One region of the Vibrio sp. Vb1574 genome, then DNA from elsewhere that is predicted to be linked to it. Evidence: predicted binding sites of a transcription regulator. Region 1 holds the regulator's gene; each other region holds the start of a gene.

Evidence for each region. The regulator MetJ, encoded in region 1, represses methionine synthesis genes. The targets are predictions, from matches to a motif close to TTAGACNTNTANANGTCTAA.
Region 2: the regulator MetJ is predicted to act here: its motif matches at 4,088-4,107, upstream of metA (homoserine O-acetyltransferase MetA).
Region 3: the regulator MetJ is predicted to act here: its motif matches at 4,693-4,712, upstream of metN (methionine ABC transporter ATP-binding protein MetN).

What each region holds. Positions count from the first base shown of each region.
Region 1 covers NZ_JAWOTC010000068.1:1,296-8,430, forward strand. Annotated here, with positions in the region: gene metF (methylenetetrahydrofolate reductase) at 1-179, opposite strand, end outside; gene R7O12_RS23110 (bifunctional aspartate kinase/homoserine dehydrogenase II) at 442-2,850, opposite strand; gene R7O12_RS23115 (O-succinylhomoserine (thiol)-lyase) at 2,866-4,026, opposite strand; gene metJ (met regulon transcriptional regulator MetJ) at 4,252-4,572, shown strand; gene R7O12_RS23125 (malic enzyme-like NAD(P)-binding protein) at 4,686-5,963, opposite strand; gene bfr (bacterioferritin) at 6,170-6,646, opposite strand; gene R7O12_RS23135 ((2Fe-2S)-binding protein) at 6,740-6,928, opposite strand.
Region 2 covers NZ_JAWOTC010000022.1:34,574-41,708, reverse strand. Annotated here, with positions in the region: gene R7O12_RS14605 (GGDEF domain-containing phosphodiesterase) at 1-1,017, opposite strand, end outside; gene R7O12_RS14600 (phosphate/phosphite/phosphonate ABC transporter substrate-binding protein) at 1,017-1,946, opposite strand; gene pilW (type IV pilus biogenesis/stability protein PilW) at 2,214-2,939, opposite strand; gene metA (homoserine O-acetyltransferase MetA) at 3,119-4,060, opposite strand; gene R7O12_RS14585 (DUF6559 family protein) at 4,401-4,787, shown strand; gene R7O12_RS14580 (DMT family transporter) at 4,911-5,246, shown strand; gene R7O12_RS14575 (LpxL/LpxP family Kdo(2)-lipid IV(A) lauroyl/palmitoleoyl acyltransferase) at 5,667-6,617, shown strand; gene R7O12_RS14570 (carboxypeptidase M32) at 6,688-7,135, opposite strand, start outside.
Region 3 covers NZ_JAWOTC010000051.1:9,367-16,501, reverse strand. Annotated here, with positions in the region: gene treC (alpha,alpha-phosphotrehalase) at 1-1,236, opposite strand, end outside; gene treB (PTS trehalose transporter subunit IIBC) at 1,324-2,748, opposite strand; gene treR (trehalose operon repressor TreR) at 2,925-3,872, opposite strand; gene gmhB (D-glycero-beta-D-manno-heptose 1,7-bisphosphate 7-phosphatase) at 3,947-4,498, opposite strand; gene metN (methionine ABC transporter ATP-binding protein MetN) at 4,840-5,874, shown strand; gene R7O12_RS21260 (methionine ABC transporter permease) at 5,864-6,541, shown strand; gene R7O12_RS21255 (MetQ/NlpA family lipoprotein) at 6,574-7,135, shown strand, end outside.

The DNA of each region.
Region 1 (7,135 bases):
TAAGTCACAGAAACAAATTTAGGTTGAAGCGTTTTAAGACGGTGCACTGAATTCCAAAGTGTTTCTTCCATCTTAGCGCTGCTTGGCGGAAAAAACTCAAACGATACATTGATGTTATCTGATAACTCAGCAATATTCTGGTTCAAGGCGTCGATATGGCCTGCGTGCGTATATCCCATCTTACTCTCCCTGCGGCACTCCGCCACGAAAACAAATCCTTAAAATCGACGTTTAGACGTCTATATGTCTACAGAATGTATTGAATACGATTTAATGTCAACCTTGTAATTATGAATTTTTCTCAAGTTAATAATGAAGATAGTTCAAGTTTCTACTTGAGCATCATCTCACCATTTTGCACGGGTTATGACTTCAGTATGGCACTGATAGGGGAATAAAAAACCCTGGATTAATTCCAGGGTTTTTAGGTCAATCGCAACTTTAAAATAAACCAGCCAATCGGTTGAGGTCGGATTGAATAGCGCCGGCTGTCACTTCTCTGCCTGCGCCTGGTCCTCGAATGACCAGAGGGTTATCTTTGTACCACTTGCTCTCTATGGCAAAAATGTTATCGCATGGCAATAAGTTGGCGAGCGCGTGCTCACGAGATAACGCTTCGACTCCCACCGTTGCTTTACCATTTTTTTCTAAACGCGCCACATAGCGAAGCACTTGATCGTTTCTCTGTGCTTTTGTCAGACGCTCTTGAAGTATTTCACTCAACAACGCTCCATTATCGAAGAAATCATCTAAGCTCAGTTCTCTTAATTCTTCTGGCACCAAAGACTCAACTTTAACGCTGTCTGGTTCTATATCTAGGCCCGACTCTCGAGCCAAGATGACTAACTTGCGCATTACATCAGAGCCATCTAAATCAGAACGAGGATCAGGTTCGGTTAAACCTTGCTGCCAAGCAAGATCGACTAAATCATTAAATGGCACAGAACCATCAAACTGTTGGAACAGCCATGATAGCGTCCCCGAGAAAATACCCGATAGAGCGACGATTTCATCCCCACTTTCACGAAGATCTCGCACGGTATGGTTTATCGGTAACCCAGCACCAACCGTTGCGTTGTATAGCCAATGACGACCAATTTTAGCGAATGCATCTTGAACCTGATGGTAGTACTGGCTATCTGCGGAACCGGCCACTTTGTTAGCGGAAATCAAATGAATGCCTTGCTGTGCGATTTCTACGTAGCGCTGAGCTAACTCTTTACTCGCGGTAACATCAAGCACGACGGCTTCATCATAGCTTTTAAGCGCTCCCAAACGTGCCAGCCAATCCCCATTGTTTGCTATGCTTTCATCATCAAATCGTTCAGCAACACTCGCCGCCTCAATACCTTGCTCATCGAACCAATAGGTTTGGCTATCCACAACCGCGACAAGATCAAAGCTCATACCATGACGTTTTTCGAGCTCACTTTTTTGCGTAGCAAATAAATTTAGCCAACTAGAACCAATATTACCCTTGCCACATAAAGCCACTGCCACGCGTTTTTGCGCTTGGAACAACTGGCTATGAATCGTTTGAACCAACGCCTCGGTATCAGTACGGCGCAAAACAGCGACTAGGCTCAGCCCTGAGTCTGTTTCAGAGATAAATTCTACCGGAGAGTGCTTTAGCTTCTGATAAAAGCCAAAGCAATGATTGGCGTTTTTCGTAACGCCTGCACCTACCGCAGCTAAGAGCGAGTAACCTTCTTTTAGCTTAATTTCTGCCTCTACCGCAAGCTCTTGCAAGTGTTTCAATGCACCACCGGCGATTTCTGCGGTGTAAGCCAAGCGTAGCGTGTGCTGATCGGATTGAGCTTCAAATGCCAGTGGCTCTAATTGCGCGCGCTGCAACGCTTGTAATACATCACTCTGTGTTTTTTCGAAGTCGTGCCCATGCATGAAAGACAACTGCACCAATAAAACATCATCCAGTGAAGTAATAATTTTAGCGCCACGACCAGATGCCAATACACGCTCAATACGAGTAGAACCCGACTCTGGCAGATAGCTACACTTGAGATTAAGGTCCATGGTACTTTGCGCCACAGGCTGAAGCGTACGACTGTGTAGCACTGGGGCAGCTAAGCGAGCAAGTTCACTGGCTTCATCCAATCGAAGTAACGGTAATAAACAAGCGTCAGACACCAAACGTGGATCGGCACTATAAACACCAGCAACATCACTCCAAATCGTGACAGTACTGACTTCAGCAAGCGCGCCTATGACCGTTGCAGAATAGTCAGAGCCATTACGACCAAGTAGAATGGTTTCTCCTGCCTCGTTCTGAGCCATAAAGCCAGTAATTACCACACGTTTATGGTTATGCTGCGCGAGGATCTCTTTAATTAAAGGGTATGAACGAGCGCGATCAACCTCTGGTTGAGTTCCCGCTTCTGCACGTAAAAACGCTCGTGCATCTTGTGCAACCGCAGGGATAGAACGTTGAGATAATAACGCGGCCAATAGGCGAGCAGACCATACTTCTCCGTGTCCCAGTACCGCAGCTTTTTGCGCATTAGTGAGTGGTGCAGTCAGCTCCGAGAGAGTACTGAACTCATCATGTAATAAAGCTAACAGCTCTTCTTTTGCTTCACTCTCCAACAAGCTTTCTATTAGCTCAGTTTGGAACTGTCTCAAGCTTTGAAGCGCTTCATGCGCAATTCGGCCATCTTTATTTAACCCTTCCAAAAACTCAATCAAGCGATTAGTGGTTTTTCCTGCAGCAGAGACGACCACAAGATCATTTTCTGTCGAATACTCTTTGAGAATACCCACAACGCGTAAGTAGCATTCTGGGTTTGCTAAGCTACTGCCACCAAACTTATGCAGCTGACGTTGTACAGTCATTGTTATCGTCTCCTATTACTGGGTAGCTTTAGCGAACGCTTGTTCTAAATCTGTGATGAGGTCTTGTGCATCTTCCAAACCGACAGACAAACGCAATAGTTGATGAGAGACCCCAGCCTCCGCCAGTGCCTCCTCACCCATTGCACGGTGAGTCATGGATGCCGGGTGGCAAATCAAACTTTCTACACCACCTAATGATTCAGCTAATGAAAACAGTTGGAGCTCTTTCACAAACACCTTTAGCTGCTCAAACGAACCAGCAAACTCAAAACTCAACATAGAGCCAAAGCCCGTTTGCTGCTTTTTAGCAATGTCGTGACCTGGATGTTCCGGCAGGCTTGGATGATAGATAGTTTTAACTAACGCTTGTTTCTGTAGGTAAGCCAGTACCTGCTGTGAGCTCTCTTCATGTACTTTCATACGAGCACCAAGCGTACGAATACCTCGCAGTGTCATGTAACTATCGAAAGGTGTGCCCGTTGCACCAATACAATTGCCCCACCATGCAAGCTCTTCTGCATGCGCTTCTGTGTTGGTGATGATTACCCCACCAATTACGTCCGAATGACCGTTGATGTACTTTGTTGTGGAGTGGATAACAAAATCCGCACCTAGCTCTAAAGGTTTTTGGTACACGGGTGTCAAAAAGGTATTGTCCACCGCAACTAACGCGCCGACTTGTTTCGCTTTTTCACAAGTAGCTGCAATATCCACTACGCGAACCAGAGGGTTTGACGGAGTTTCTAGCAAAATGAGTTTTGGTTTTTGTGCCAATGCAGCATCTAAAGCCTGTTCGTCTGATTGATCGACAAACTGAACCTTAAAATCGCCTTTGTTAGCTCGGGTATTAAAAAGACGATAGGTACCACCATAACAATCGTGAGGAGCAATAATGAGATCATCTGGGCCGAGAAAAGCGGAAACCCATAAATTTAATGCCGACGTACCGCAGTTAGTAACAACCGCTCCTTTTCCAGACTCAAGTTCAGATAGCGCACTTTCCAACAGTCCGCGGTTTGGATTACCAGATCGTGTGTAATCATACTTGGGCACTTCACCAAAAGCAGGAAAACCATAGTTAGTGGAAAGATAAATAGGTGGAACGACAGCATGATATTGGCTGTCTGATTCAATACCAGTGCGTACTGCAATGGTCGCAGGTTTGCGAGTGCTCATGGGTGTATCCTTTCACGGGTAATGACTTCTAAATAGGAATGCGCTATATCTAATGAGTAACATAAAGTGATCAACACGCTTCCTTTGCTGTTATGTTCACTTTACTCGTCAAAAAATGAGACGTCAACACTTCTAGACGTCTATATGTCTTTGCTTATGGCGGTAAATGCAGCTAAAATCAGAACCTAAATTATTTTTAACCGATTACATAAATGAAGGTGTGCAATGGCTGACTGGAATGGCGAATACATTAGCCCATATGCAGAGCACGGCAAAAAAAGCGAACAAGTAAAAAAAATTACCGTCTCTATCCCGCTAAAAGTTTTAAAGGTGCTAACTGATGAGCGTACTCGCCGTCAGATCAATAACTTACGCCATGCAACCAATAGCGAACTGCTATGCGAGGCATTTTTGCACGCGTACACAGGTCAGCCACTTCCGACAGATGAAGACCTTCGTAAAGACCGTCCTGATGATATTCCAACAGAAGTAAAAGCGCTGATGACGGAAATGGGCATCGAATTTGAGTCATTCGACGAAGAATAAAAAAGCCTGATAAGAGGTTTCAGGTAATAACTCTTGCCTCGAGCCAAATGAATGACATAAAAAATGGGACGCAATAGCGTCCCATTTTTTATGTATCACATCTGAAAGATATATTACTCTGCCATGTAGTTTTCAGGCATCTCGATACGAGCTACACCTGAATTAACCGCCGCCTGAGCAACCGCTTTTGCAACACGTGGTAGCAAACGTGAATCCATTGGTTTTGGAATAATATAGTCCGCACCAAACTCTAGCTTATCAACACCTGCAGCCTTCAATACGGCTTCAGGTACAGGCTCTTTTGCTAGCTCACGAATCGCCTCAACGGCTGCAAGTTTCATTTCATCATTGATTTCACTTGCACGCACATCAAGAGCACCGCGGAAAATGAATGGGAAACACAATACGTTGTTAACTTGGTTAGGATAATCACTACGGCCAGTACCCATGATCAAGTCATCACGAACTGCGTGAGCAAGTTCCGGCTTGATTTCAGGATCCGGGTTAGAACATGCGAATACGATTGGCTTATCTGCCATCAACTTCAACGCTTCCGCTGGCAATAGGTTTGGACCAGATACACCTAGGAACAGATCTGCACCTTCAATCACGTCTTCTAGTGTGCGCTTATCTGTATTGTTCGCAAATAGCTGCTTATATTCATTAAGATCATCACGACGAGTGTGAATCACACCTTTGCGATCTAGCATGTAGATTTTTTCGCGCATTGCGCCGCATTTGATCAGAAGCTCCATACACGCTACAGCGGCAGCGCCAGCGCCAAGACAAACAATTGTTGAATCTTCAAGTTTCTTACCTTGAAGTTCGATTGCATTCAGCATACCCGCTGCCGTTACAATAGCAGTACCATGTTGATCATCGTGGAATACTGGTACATCACAACGTTCAATCAGACGCTTTTCAATCTCAAAACAGTCTGGTGCTTTAATATCTTCAAGGTTGATACCGCCAAAAGTGTCTGCAATGCTCGCAACAGTATCAACAAATTCATCGATCGTGCGGTGCTTAACTTCAATATCAATAGAGTCAAGACCTGCAAAACGCTTAAACAGTAACGCTTTACCTTCCATCACTGGCTTAGATGCAAGTGGACCTAGGTTACCTAGACCTAGAATAGCGGTACCGTTAGAAATAACAGCAACCATGTTCCCTTTTGCAGTGTACTTGTACACGTTATCCGGGTTTTGTGCGATTTCACGCACTGGCTCTGCAACACCAGGGCTGTAAGCAAGGGCAAGGTCACCCGCCGTTTCCGCAGGCTTTGTCAGTTCGACAGCAATCTTTCCTGGAGTTGGATAAGCATGGTAATCCAATGCTTTTTGGCGATGTTCTTCTTCTGGAGTGGCTGCTTGGTGGTTGTCTTCAGACATGGACGTTTCTCTTTTTTATTTTTAGGTAAGGGGGCATAAATTCTATCGGATAGAAATCAAACTTCATAGGCAAGATTGCGAGCAATATCCTTAAAAAGCCGATAATAAAAGAGATTAGACCAGATAACGGGGTTAAGCACCCGATTTTCGAGTCAGGTGCTCTTTCTTCTTACTATTATTGGAGTATGCAAACTCAGAAAGTATCGTTACTCTTCGTCCACGTATTGCGCTTGGAGATAATTCTCAATACCAGACATTTCAATCAAGCCAAGTTGCGTCTCTAGCCAATCAACATGTTCTTCTTCATCTTCAAGAATATCTTGGAAGAGATCTCGAGACACATAATCTCGAATGTCTTCAGCGTAGGCAATCGCATCTTTTAAATCTGGAATAGCCGCCATTTCAAGCTTTAAGTCACACTCGAGCATTTCCTTGGTATCTTCACCAATCATCAACTTACCTAAATCTTGTAGGTTCGGTAAGCCTTCAAGGAACAAAATACGCTCAATTAGATGATCGGCATGCTTCATCTCATCGATAGATTCGTGATATTCCTTGTCTGCTAGGTGCTTTAAGCCCCAGTCTTTATACATTCGGGCATGAAGAAAATACTGATTAATAGCGACGAGCTCGTTACCGAGCACTTTATTGAGATGTTGAATGATGATTGGATCGCCTTTCATGACAAAACCCTCCTCTTTGGCTTCATTTAAATGTAGAAGCAAATGAGAAGGTGTCAAAATGTAAGGCAAATAATTACTGCATACTTACAGCAATTAGCTGGCTTGTTTAAATTCCGTGTAACTAGTTTCCGCTAAAATTTCCTTGGCCTGTCTGATGCACTTACCACATTGGCTGCCCAATGCCGTGCACTTTTTGATTCCTTTAATATCTGTTACGCCTTCATCTATCGCCAACTTCCTGATTTTTTTGTCGGAGACACCATGGCAAAGACAAACGTACATACTCAAAAAACCTATAAAACTAATCTGTGACAAACAATATAAACAAGAATAGTTCTTGTTACCAGTCGCATTATGGTGTCCGCTCAGAATATTTGGTTATAACGATTTTACCGCTGCAGGAAAAGATCAAAGGGTTAAGAGGGGTGAGTAAAAGCGTTAAGAAATAAAGTCGGTAAAACTCTGTTTTTAAATCGAAAAAGTGACGTC
Region 2 (7,135 bases), on a different contig from region 1:
AAGCTCTGAGGCAAGATGGCCTAGCAATTTATCCCCAATGTTATGTCCATAGTTATCGTTAATGTGCTTAAAGTCATCCAAGTCAATAAACACAACCGCGAGTGAGGGGGATTTGTGGTCAGTTATTTGCGTTTGAATATCAATGAGTAACTTTTCTCGGTTTGGCAGGGAAGTCAGAATATCGTGGTATGCCATGAACTCAACTCGGCTGGTGTATCGGTTCACTTTGTTTGACATTTTGTTGTACGCCGAAATAAGTTCTCCCACTTCATCTTTGCTTTGTATGTCGGTGACTGGCAGCGCTTGGGTATTTGACTCTGAAAATTGATCTTTTAGTTGCTTGAGTGGCTTAGTTAACGACCGCCCCAAAGCATAAGCGATGATGCTACCGAATAGAACGGATATCCCACTGATCGTTAGCAGCAAGTTAAACATCTTCTGTTTATCGTTTGAGGTAATCGCTTGGACTTGTTCAATGTTCTGTTCTTTCTCTTCCAGTAGATGTATCAAGTTAAGCTCAAGATACACCGCCCCAAGAGTAATATTTGATTGCTGAATCGGCGCTGCGATCTCCAACTGATGCTTGGAAAAGGAAACGAGAGTTCTGGATTCTTCTATTGCTTTCAAAATAAAAGGAGAGCGGTAATGGGGTTGGGCAAACATCCTTAGCTGAGTAGTGCCGTCGTGAAAGATTAGCCCTTCATTGTCAACAACATGTATTTTCGAGACATCTGGCTGGCTCAATGTTGCCTTAATTTGCTCATACGCTTGACTGATATTGTCTGTATAGAGTGGATCAAAAAGCTGTTTTGATAATAGCTCTGCATAAACCAACCCTTTTTGCTTAACGTAAGATTCGGTTTTTTCTTGAGAGTTGTTCGTGATTTGTTGAGTTAAGCTATTTGAATACGCATCGTAACCGTGCATGTATAACGCAAGATTTATCACCACAACAAACAAGACAACGAACATTGTCGAGCAAATGTATTTGGTTTCGAGTGAGAGCTTTTGAAACATCAATCCACCTTCGGTAACAAGTGAACTGACTTGCGCACTGTACTTAAGGAGGCTCGCATTTCTGGAGTAAGTGCGCTGAATTTTTTGGTGTTCTGAAACTTTTTAAGTGCGAGAGAGCCTTCGTGAGTTGTATCCATATCAAGCAGTATGGACGTGATTTTACGCTGTTGCTCTAGGCTCATGCTTGGAGAAGCGAGAATCAAATCCCTGGGTATTTCAACAGAACGAGAAAAAATCGCTAGTTTGTCTTTCATGTTCTCTGGCAAATCTTTGGGATTGTTCCAGTTGAAGTTACTGAATGCTCCTGCCGCAACTCTCTGTTTATATACCCATACAGATAGGTTGATTTCATTTGACTGAGCGAGTTGCTCATCAAGGAATAAATAACCAATACTGTCTTTGGCCGGTTTGTCATCAGGAGAGGGAAGGTATTGCAGTTTTTCTCCGTGATTCAGCAATGTAATCGCAGGTAGGTAATAGCTGCTGGTAGACGTGCGCTTTTCAAAAACAAGCGTTTTTCCGCGCAGGTCAGAAAGTGACTCAATCCCACTCTCTTTATTAGTAAAGAACACAGTATGATATTTTTGCAGGCCTTTTTTCCATCGTATAGCAAGAACTTGGCTATTAGACTCCTTTTCTAAGGTCATCGCATTAAAGGGGGTCGCCGTTGCAATTTGAACGGTGCCATTTTCAAGCGCAACCGCGAGCTGACGATAATTTTTAAATACCTTTACTGCCCCTTTTGCGTAACCATATTCAGCCATATTTTCAGTTACATACTGAGTAAGGGGCGTCGCTTTTTTGATTTTGCTTTGGGCTTTATTGGACACAATGCCAAACGTGAATGTTTTCTCAATATTTTCTTGTGCACTGACAACAAAAGGTGAACTCAGCAAAGTGAGTAATAACAGAGTGCAGGCAGGTTTCATCCGGCTTCAACTTCCTTCTGGTGCATGTCAGTAATATTTAGTATTTATCAATGTGCCGAAATCAATCTTAAAAACAGTATGATGTACAAATTTCGTTGTGTGCGCACTTTTTATAATGTGACTTGGTCACTTATTCCGTTCAAATAGTACCGAATTTGACGTTTATGTACAGGATGAATGTATCACCGTGAGTCTGAATTCACTGGATTCTTGGTCAAGCGCTGTATTGGCTGTGAGCTAATGCGCCTTATGTATCGCTATTTTGTACTAAGAAAATTTTTCCAATTGTTTTTGATACTTTTTCTCGAGAGCTTCATTGCCTGCTGCACGTTCAAGTTGAATCATGAGTTGCAAAGAGGGCTTCTTCACGCCATACATTTGATTGAATCTCATTAATCGAATTCTAGCTTCAGTATAATCACCGCTATCAATTTCTATTTTAGCGAGTTGCAAAATCGATTTTGGTCTATGAGGGTCATGATCGATAGCTCTAGTAAAGTAGTATCTCGCTTTGTCTTTATCTTGTGATTTTAGCGCACAAAAAGCTGCATTCTCATAGCTTGCTGGAATAAGGTAGTAATAAGGCTGCTCAATGGCTCGATTAAACATCTGATCGGCTTTTTCGAAGTCACCTCGCTTGCAAAGAAAAGTACCGTAGTTATTGAGCACATTTCCGTTTTTAGTGTGTTGGCGTAGAGAGCGTTTATACATCTGTTCGGCTTTAATATCTTCACCAACCGTTTCGTAGTAGTGAGCCATAGATAATTGCGCGCGATAGTATTGAGGTGCGTGGTTTAAGGCTTGTTGTAAGTTATCATGCGCGCGAATCATGTTACCGCCGTCTAAATAACCTAAGCCAAGTGCGATACGTGATTCTGCCATTGCCACAGGATCGGCTTTAACGACAGGGCTTCCATCTTCTTTCACCGTCACGCAACCCACGAGTGCAAACTGAGACAATAATATTAGTGCACCGAGCTTTGCTGTTTTCATTCTTTATCCCTACATCCCTGAATCTTTCTGCATGATATGAATTACTTAGCAAAAGCCTATTGAGGAAAAAACACTATGCGATCAGGTTTGCAAACTGTTATGAAAAAGCCGCCATATGGCGGCTTGGTTCACATATTACATTTCGGTAATGATGAGTGCTTTGTTTGCTTATTTTGAAGCTAATCGTCTTTAGTGAAAGCATCTTCACTGAAGTGATCGAGGTCGTACGGTGTTTGCTGATAAACACAGTAGTTCAGCCAGTTTAAAAAGAGGAGGTGTCCATGGCTTCTCCAGCTTGCAATTGGTGGGTTATCTGGGTTGTTGTTTGGGTAATAGTTGACAGGAATAGCGGGCTCCATACCTTCGCTTAAATCTCGGATATATTCATTATGTAAGGTGTGAGAATCATACTCAGGGTGTCCTGTGACAAAGACATTGCGTTTGTCTTTTGTGGTGGCCAAGTACACACCTGCGACATCCGATGTCGCTAAAATGTCTAAGTCAGTATGCTCTTCTAGAAAGTGAGGCGAAAAATCTGCGTAACGCGAGTGAGGAGCCAAAAACGTGTCATCAAATCCGCGTAAGATAGGGTGAAATTGATGATGGATTTGATGATGATACACGCCTGAAAGTTTTTCTTTACGCGTTTTTTTAGGTAGATCGTAGAGTAGCTTTAACCCTGCTTGCGCAGCCCAGCAAACATAAAGAGTGGATGTCACATGATCTTTTGCCCACTCCATGATGGTTTTGAGATGATCCCAATAAATGACATCTTCAAATTGCACCAAACCTAATGGAGCCCCAGTAATGATCATGCCATCGAAGTTTTTATCTCGCACCATTTCAAATTGGCGATAAAACGTGTCTAAATGTTCAGTTGGCGTATTTTTACTCGGGCGGTTATCAATGCGCAGTAATTCGACGTTAACCTGTAGTGGGCTGTTTGAGAGTAGACGCAGAAACTGAGTTTCAGTCTCTATTTTTTTTGGCATCAGATTAAGGATCAGTACTCTTAAAGGACGTATTTCCTGACTCGCTGCACGCGTTTCACTCATCACGAAGATGTTTTCTGTCCTTAATACATCGGTAGCTGGTAATTGATCTGGAATTCTAATTGGCACGACTTTCTCTCCCTAAGTATAGTCAATCTAGACGTCTATACTTCTAAAGCTAACTTAATTAAGTTTAGATGTCGATACGAAATCCGACTTTTCAATCTACTCTTTACATTATGGTAAACCGTACTCGGGGTTGTCACACAATTGTGACTAAAGCAGAGTTTCTGATGAGATAGGTTTGAAACGCAGTGTGTACTATTTGCTGGTAATTATGCGATCACGTTAATATGTGAAGGTGACTTCGTAGTAAGGAAGTCTCAAATTAATGAGCCATACTAAAAACAATCAGCTCACCATTTTGCATTAATGTGCATATTTGGAAACATCGTCAGTGGAGGACATTATGTTCGGTATTTTCAAGAGAAAGACAAAGATTCAGAGCATCGCTCAAGAAGTTCCTTGCGTGCTACTGCATTCGTTTGGTGATAAAGACATTTATACGCCGGAAGAGATTGATCAAGTTCTTCAAAAGCTGGGTTATGATAAGAGCAAGGATGTGAGTCATTATCAGTATGCGTATGGAATGTTTGCCGATGAAGCCTCTTACGAGCTCCTAGAACTAACGGATGAGCTAGGTAATTATGGTCATTTCCAACGTGAAGTAGGTAAGATGCTACTCAATACACCTGAGCCGATTGATATGCATATCTACTTTGAAATTTCTCGTCAGCACCAAAACGTCAGCCTTTCACCTGGTCATCAAAAAGTAAGCGAAAGTGATGGTGTGTAAACATCGTTAGTGGTATTCCATCGTGAGATGAGTTGGGTATAATGCGCGGCCTAATTATCCGGACATGTTGTCGGTTACATTTCTGTTGAGCGTTAATGCCTTATGTTCAAAATGCTTGTCTCTATGCCACCAATGTTGGCGCTGTCGATAGCGATTGTATGTGAAGTGATTGCCACTTCTTATATTCCCAAAACAGAGCAATTTACGAAAGTAATGCCGAGCACAGTCGTTTTGATTGGTTACGGCATCGCTTTCTTCTTGCTTTCCGTCACAGTGCAAACAATGCCTGTCGGGGTTGTTTATGCCATATGGAGTGGTGCTGGGATCGTTTTGGTTGCGACGGTTGGTTACTTTGTTTACGGACAGCGTCTAGACTTACCAGCCCTAGTTGGTATTGGGTTTATTATCGCTGGTGTGTTGATCGTAAATTTATTATCCAAAACAGTAGGGTACGAATAACGCCACTCTACTTGTTAAGTGAATAAGAAGCCGCAGCGAGAAATTGCTGCGGCTTTTTAGTGCAAATTCAATCGCTAATGGCGAGTATTGATATGATGTCTTATTGTTGCATTCATCACGGTCGCATTATGTGATTGAAAAACAGGCATTATTTAGCGCATTGAAAATACAAAGTTATGTTTCTTCAAACTTTAGGAAAGGGCAGTAGATAAATCACTCCGATAGATGTTAACGTGGCGACTCATCTTTACTGCTTTTTCATTCCCTACATATTTCTGCAAAGTTCTTATTGTGTAGTGTGTCGAAGAACCATAGAATCCGCGCGCTTTAATTTATGTTATTAGCGTTATCAATGATAAAAGTGCAGTCCATTATCATTGTTTTTATCACTTATAGATGGGCACATCTGACAATACTTACATGAACAAATACAAAAAGCCTGCATTCAAGGCCGAATTTCTTTTGCCTCGTTACTGGGGAACGTTAATTATCATTAGCGTGATGTACTTACTTAGCCTCCTTCCTTTTAAAGTTCAACTAGCTTTGGGACGCAACATTGGTCGTTTAGCTATGCGACTCATGAGAAAACGTCAAGTTACGATCAGACGCAATCTTGAGCTTTGCTTCCCTCATATGGAAGAATGCCAACGCGAAGCAATTCTAAAAGACAACATCGACAATACTGGCATCGCACTTTTTGAGACCGCAATGGCATGGTTTTGGTCAGATAAACGGGTAAACAAACACGTCACGATAAAAGGCATGGAGCATCTAGAGGCTTTAGAGAAGTCAGGCAAAGGTGCATTAATGTTGGCCGTACACTCAATGAATCTAGAGTTAGGTGCTCGAGCTTTTGGCATTAAAAAGTCTGGAACCGGTGTTTATCGCCCAAACAATAATCCGTGCTTTGATTATTTTCAGTATAAGGGACGCTCTCGCTCTAATCGTACACTGATTGATCGTAAAAACGTCAAAGCCATGCTTGAAGCACTTAAAACGGGTGAGCGGGTTTGGTATGCACCGGACCACGATTATGGTAACCGACGCTCGACATTTGCACCGTTATTTGCCGTTAAAAATGCTTGTACTACGACAGGCACAAGTTTGTTGGTTGATTCTACAGATTGCGCCATTGTGCCTTTTACGATGGTAAGAGGAAAAGACGGACACTATACCCTAACCATTAGTGCGCCCGTCGAAGGTTTCCCGAAAGAGGATCATCAACGCGCCGCCGCATTCGTGAATCAAATAGTTGAAACATCAATCATGGCAAGTCCGAGCCAGTATATGTGGCTTCATCGTCGGTTTAAAACTAGACCAGAGGGTGAGGACTGTTTGTACAAGCCTAGGCTCATCCCTAGCTTGGCATAACACATAGAGAGCCTAAAAAAAGCCCAAGGAACGTACGAACCTTGGGCTTTTACTTTCTATTCTTTTCGCTTTATAAGTAGCGATCTTTTAGGTGAGCTTGAAAGTGTTTAGCATTCAGTGTTTCACCCGTGGCTTGTTTTACCAACTCATCAGTGGTGAATAAGCTACCTTTACTCCAGATGTTTTCCGAGAGCCAATTGAATATCGGAGCTAAGTCGCCAGAACGAATAACCGCATCTACATCGACGGTTTGTTTCATCGCTGCCATAAATTGTGCAGCGTACATCGCACCGAGCGTGTAGGACGGGAAATAGCCAAAACTTCCGTCTGTCCAATGGATATCTTGCATACAGCCATTTTTGAAGTTTCCTTCGGTTGATAGCCCCAAGTACGCTTTCATCTTTTCGTTCCAGAGTTCTGGTACATCTGTATGTTTGATGACGCCGTTCATGAGATCTCGCTCAATTTCATATCGAAGAATAACGTGAGCAGGATATGTTAGTTCGTCAGCATCTACG
Region 3 (7,135 bases), on a different contig from region 1:
CTGTGCCAAGATCGCCATCATATCGTCATGAGATACACCATCACGGTTGACCATGATGTCGTACATGTTAGTACTTTCAACATCACGATATTGGCTGATTTCGGTATAACCCGGGTTGGTCATGCCGATCTCTTCCCCCTGGTAAACATAAGGTGTGCCTTGCATCATGTGCACTGATGCCGCAAGCATCTTGGCAGATTCAACACGGTATTGCTCGTCGTTACCTAATCGGCTCACAACGCGTGGCTGGTCGTGGTTACACCAGAACAGCGCCCCCCACCCTTTGCCATTTAAGCCCGTTTGCCAATGATTGAAGATCTGTTTTAACTGAATGAAATCAAACGGCGCTTTGGTCCATTTTTCACCATTTGGATAATCGACTTTCAGATGATGGAAGTTGAACACCATGGATAGCTCTTTGCCGTCTAGCGAAGAATATTGCTGGCAGTGCTCTAGCGTAGTGGAAGACATTTCACCCACCGTCACGCTGCCGTATTTTTGAAACACAGATTCGCTAATCTCTTGAAGGTATTCGTGCACACGTGGACCATCCGTGTAGAAACGACGACCATCACCAATATCGTCACTTGGAAAATCTTGCTGCTTGGAAATCAGGTTGATAACGTCGAGACGGAAACCATCCACTCCTTTTTCTGCCCAGAAGCTGATGACTTCTTTCACTTCTTCACGCACTACTGGGTTTTCCCAGTTTAAGTCCGCTTGCTCTTTAGCAAAAAGGTGCAAATAGTACTGGCCTGTTTTTTCATCCAGCGCCCAAGCGTTGCCACCAAACTTTGATTGCCAGTTGTTTGGTTCAGCACCATCTACCGAATCTTTCCAGATGTAGTAATCACGGTATGGGCTGTTTTTATCACCCAGTGCGGATTGGAACCACTTGTGTTCTGTCGACGTGTGGTTCACTACAATGTCCATGATGATACGAATACCCAACTGATGCGCTTCTGCTAGCAAAGTATCAAAGTCTTGCATCGTGCCGAACTCAGGGTTGATCGAGTAGTAATCGGAGATGTCATAACCGTTGTCGATCATTGGCGATTGGTAAACCGGCGTCAGCCAAATCGCATCCACACCAAGATGCTTAAGATAATCCAGCTTAGAAATGATCCCTTTGATGTCGCCCGTGCCTTTACTGCCACTGTCACAAAAGCTTTTTGGGTAAATTTGATAGATGGTTGCGGTTTTCCACCAGCTCTCATCATGCTTGGTCATAGCCATTTCTAACACTCACTTACCAGTAATCGGAAACTTAAAATTTGAAAAGAAAAATAGGAGGAGGCAGCCAAGTCACTGCCTCAAATAGAATTACGCGTTTGCAGGCTCAAGCTCACCTTTGGCTTGTGCACGCTTATAAAGAATTAACGTTAATGCAGCAGGTACCAGCATTGCGACTAACATAGCCAAAGCAAAAATGCCCCAGAACTGCGGTTGGATAGACAAGATGCCCGGCAAACCGCCCACACCGATACCGTTCGCCATTACGCCCGCACTACCACAAATAGCAGCAGCACACGCACTACCGATCATCGCGCTCAACATTGGGAACTTGTATTTCAAGTTGATGCCGTACATCGCCGGTTCAGTCACGCCAAGGTAAGCAGAGATAGCCGCAGGCACTGAGATATCACGCTCGCCGTGTTTTTTACTGATGATAATGATGCCGACGACCGCAGACGCTTGAGCAATATTTGAAAGCGCAATCAGAGGCCAAATTGGCGTGCCGCCTAGCTCTTGCATTAATTGAAGGTCAACCGCGTTGGTGGTGTGGTGAATACCAGTAATGACCAATGGCGCGTATAGGAAGCCGAAGATGGTTGAGCCAATCATTGCGAAGTCACCCGTCATGGCTGCTTTTGCTGCGAATGCCACGCCGTCACCCAACATACGACCGAATGGACCAATGATAGAGTGCGCAAGAATCACAGACACAATGATTGAGACAAACGGCACGACCACTAGGTAAAGGTAAGACGGAATGATGCGTTTTAAGTTGGTTTCAATAAACGCCAGAGCCATACCAGCAAGCATTGCTGGAATCACTTGCGCCTGATAGCCCACTTTCTCGATGGCAAATAAGCCAAAGTCCCACACTTCGGGTACTTGCTTACCAATCAGGTAGGCGTTCATCAACTGTGGCGAAACCAATGTTACACCAAGCGTGATACCCAGAATCGGAGTACCGCCGAGCTTTTTCACTGTCGACCAACACACGCCAACCGGTAGGAAGAAGAAGATCGCCTCACCAATCAGCCATAAGAAAGAGTGTACCGTTGCCCAAAACTGGCTGATTTCCGTTAGCGTTTGACCATCAAACATCTTGATGTCGCCAATCACGTTACGGAAACCAAGGATCAGACCACCGGTGATGATCGCTGGTAGCAGTGGTACAAAGATTTCTGCAAGGTGGGAAATACCACGCTCAACGATATTCATGTTTTGACGAGCAGCGTTCTTCGCTTCGTCTTTGCTGGCTTCACTTTTACCCGTCAGTCCGATCAGTACCTTGTAAACTTCATCCACTTCAGTACCGATAACCACTTGGAACTGGCCTGCGTTGGTAAAACAGCCCTTCACCATCGGTAATGCTTCTAACTGTTTCGTATCTGCTTTGTCCGTATCATTTAGAACAAAACGCAAGCGAGTTAAACAGTGACTTACACTGGCAATGTTGTCCGGCCCCCCGACCAGCTCAATAAGACGCTCCACGTCTTTACGCGCAATCTTACTCATAACTTTGTCCATCCTGTATTGGATACATTCGATTCATCATTTTGTTTTTATAAATGGGAACATTCCCATTTCTTGATTTTAATATTGCCATCCGAAGGCAAAAAACAAAATGGGAACAGTCCCATTAATTGAGAGTGATCACAGTATAATTTTAGAGCAGATCGTTTTAGTGTGGGTCAATAAACGATAGGCTGTTGAGTAAAGTGAACCACTTCCTCATCGCCATTTAATTGATTGATCAGCATGTTAGCGGACTTCTCACCTGCAAGGGTATAACCTGGGTCGACACTAAATACTTTAGGGAAAAGGAAAGAGAGCAATTCATTACCACCAACACCTGTCACAACCACGTCTTCACGTCCTAACTCTTGAAGACGCTTAATCACGCCCAACGCGATAGTGTCACTGGCGCACACGATGGCCTGAGTATCAGATTGAAGGACTTTGTCTACCAACTGATAAGCACTTTCATGGCTCAACTTACCCGTTTGGAAACAAGGTGTAATTTGCTTGCGTTGACACCAAGCTTTATAAGCATTTAGACGAGCTAAGCCAGTGGTTTTGTCTTCAGGATCAACACCAATATAAGCAATGCGAGATAAAGATTGCTGCTCAAGGTGAGACAAAGCCATGTCTATCACACCTTGGTTATCGTAGTTGATCGAGGAAACCATTTGCGTGTCTATCGCGATCACGACGATACGATTCCCCCACTCCGCCAATGCTCGCTCATCACATCCAGTAAAGCCAAACACGATCACCCCATCGACGTTGCGACGTTTAAGCACATCCAAATGTTCATTGGTTTTATCGCGATCGAATTGGCTCTCCATGATCACCGCATCATAACCAGCGGAATACAAAGCATTGAGCATGGTACCAACGGCGCGATTTTCTGATGGTGAATCCAAACGGGAGATGATAACCCCAATGACTTTTTGGCTGCCACCACGCATCGACTGCGCCGACTTTGATGGGACGTAGCCTGATTCACGAATGATTTGCTCTACCTTCTCTCGCGTTTGGGGTTTCACTTTTGGATCGTTAGTAAGCACACGGCTTACTGTCGATTTGCCCACGCCTGCCAATTTTGCGATATCAAGAATGGTGAGTTTTTTGCTCATAAGTGTTCAGATTAAAAGAAGGAATCAAACAAAAGGGAAGCAGTGGCTTCCCTTATCTCAGTCAGTAATGAATATTACTTGTTTAAGTACGCAGGCACATCTGCAATGCTATCCAATACTACCGTTGCAATGGCTTCGCCCTGTTCCGTTACTGGCTTACCAGTGCGAACCAAAATCTTAGTGCCAACGCCTGCCGCTTCTGCTGCCATCATGTCTTCAGCTTTATCGCCGATCATCACAGATTTCTCCATGTCGATCTTCAAGAAGTCACGCGCAGAAATGAACATACCTGGTTTTGGCTTACGGCACTCACAATCTTGCTTGTACTCGCCAATGCCATGTTCTGGATGATGTGGACAGTAATAGATACCATCGAACTCAACACCATTATCAGCAAAGTTCCAATCCATCCATTGAGTCAGAGACAAGAAACGGTCTTCACTGAATTTACCGCGTGCGATGCCCGATTGATTCGTCACTAACACTAGAAGGTAGCCTTTATCTTTTAGCGCTTTCGTCGCTTCAAATACACCATCAATGTACTCAAAATCATGTTCGTCATGAACGTAGCCGTGGTCAACGTTTATCACGCCATCACGATCGATAAAAACAGCAGGTTTTGCCAAAACGTATTTCTCTATTAACTCGGTTTAATCAGATTATTACATACCTTATAAACTTCAACACTATCTAATTCATTCTAGGCCTCGACAAAACGGTTGATTTGTTGGGCAAGAATCGGTAAATCTGAGGGTGCCCCGCCGTCTACCTCCTGCTTGTTATCTATACATCTTCGTTTCAAAACAGAACATCCATACATTTAGACGTCTAGACGTAAAAATATCTATTGACTTCATTCTGCTTAACCCATAGCATCAACTGAAAATTGAGATAAAGCTCAACATTAAGTTCTGTCAAAGGCCGTTTTTGACAGCGAAGTTCCCCGTATCTTTGGGCAGGTTGAAACATGATAGAAATAAAAAACGTCAATAAAGTGTTCTACCAAGGCAGTAAGGAAATCCTTGCCCTGAAAGACATTAACCTACACATCGACAAAGGCACCATCTTTGGTGTTATCGGTTCATCAGGTGCTGGTAAAAGTACGCTGATTCGCTGCGTAAACATGTTAGAAGCGCCGACCTCTGGTTCCATCATCGTTGATGGTGTGGATCTAACCAAACTCAGCAAAAAACAACTAGTCGAAACACGCCGTAACATTGGCATGATCTTCCAGCACTTTAACCTGCTTTCGTCTCGTACTGTGTTTGATAATGTAGCACTGCCACTAGAACTGGCAGGTAAAGACAAATCGCAAATCACAACAAAAGTAACTGAGTTGCTAAAGCTTGTAGGCTTAGCCGACAAACACGAGAGCTACCCATCTAACTTAAGTGGCGGCCAAAAACAGCGTGTGGCAATTGCTCGTGCATTGGCATCCGATCCTAGCGTGCTGCTTTGTGATGAGGCCACTAGTGCGCTAGACCCGGCAACAACTCAATCTATCCTTGAGTTATTGAAAGAGATCAACCGCAAACTCAACATCACGATTTTACTTATCACTCACGAAATGGAAGTCGTAAAAAGTATCTGTCACGAAGTAGCAATCATCGGTGGTGGTGAGCTGGTGGAAAAAGGCACCGTTGGCGATATTTTTGCGCACCCTAAGACAGAGCTAGCGCACCAATTCATTCGCTCAACGCTGGATCTTTCCATTCCTGAAGATTACCAAGCTCGTCTGCAAGCAGAGCGTGTTGATGGCAGCTACCCGTTGGTTCGCTTAGAGTTTACTGGCGCAACCGTCGATGCACCGTTAATGTCGCAAATTTCTCGTAAATACAATATTGATGTGAGTATTTTGAGTTCCGACCTTGATTACGCTGGTGGCGTGAAATTCGGCATGATGGTCGCAGAGCTATTTGGTAACGAAGAAGATGACAACGCAGCTCTTGAATACCTGCGTAAGCACAACGTAAAAGTAGAGGTACTTGGTTATGTCCTTTAATACGATTTCTGAATGGCTGAGCTTAAACAGCAAACTACTTTTAGGTGCAACGTGGGAAACGCTTTACATGGTTGCGGTTGCCGGATTAGTCGGCTTTGCTGTGGGTATTCCATTAGGCGTAATCCTCCATATTACTAAGAAAGGCGGCCTACTTGAAAACACCAAACTAAATAGCGGCTTAGGCGCTATCGTTAACATTGGTCGTTCTGTGCCATTCCTCGTACTGATGGTTGCGATTATTCCAGTGACAAAAATGCTAGTTGGAACCTTTATCGGTACAACCGCAGCAATCGTCCCACTGACTATTGGCGCCATTCCTTTTGTCGCTCGTCTTATTGAAGGTGCTTTATTAGAAGTACCGACAGGCTTGGTGGAAGCAGCGCAGTCAATGGGGGCGACACCAACACAGATCATCACAAAAGTTCTACTACCTGAAGCAATGCCGACTATTGTTAACTCAGTAACGATTACCTTGGTCACTCTCGTTAGCTACTCAGCTATGGCGGGTACGGTAGGCGGCGGCGGCCTAGGTGACGTAGCCATTCGTTACGGTTTCCACCGCTACGATGTAACTATCATGGCCGTGACTGTCGTGATGTTGATTGTTCTAGTACAGATTATTCAGTCTATCGGTGACGCAGTGGTGCGCCGTGTAGACCACAGATAAGTATCAAAAATACAAATTATAAGGAGATAAAGATGAAATTTAGCCTTAAAGGTCTTTTGACTGTAGCAACGGCTGCCTCTGCTCTTGCTCTAGCGGGTTGCGGCGACAAAGAAGTAGACGTAAACAAAGTAAAAGTTGGCGTTATTGCTGGTGCTGAAGCACAAGTAGCCGAAGTTGCCGCTAAAGTAGCAAAAGAGAAATACAACCTAGACGTTGAGCTAGTAACATTTACCGATTACGTAACACCAAACGCCGCTCTGGATGATGGTTCAGTAGACGCGAATGCGTTCCAACACAAACCATACCTAGATCAACAAGTGAAAGACCGCGGCTACAAACTGGCTATCGCGGGTAACTCATTCGTTTACCCTATTGCTGGTTACTCAAAGCAAGTAAAATCAATTGATGAAATTCAAGATGGCGCACGCATCGCAGTACCAAACGACCCAACTAACCTAGGTCGCTCACTACTGCTTCTTGAGCAACAAGGTTTGATTACGCTACGTGATGGCGTTGGTCTACTCGCTACAGTACGTGACATCGTAGGCAACCCTAAAAATATCGAAATCATTGAACTAGAAGCCCCACAGCTTC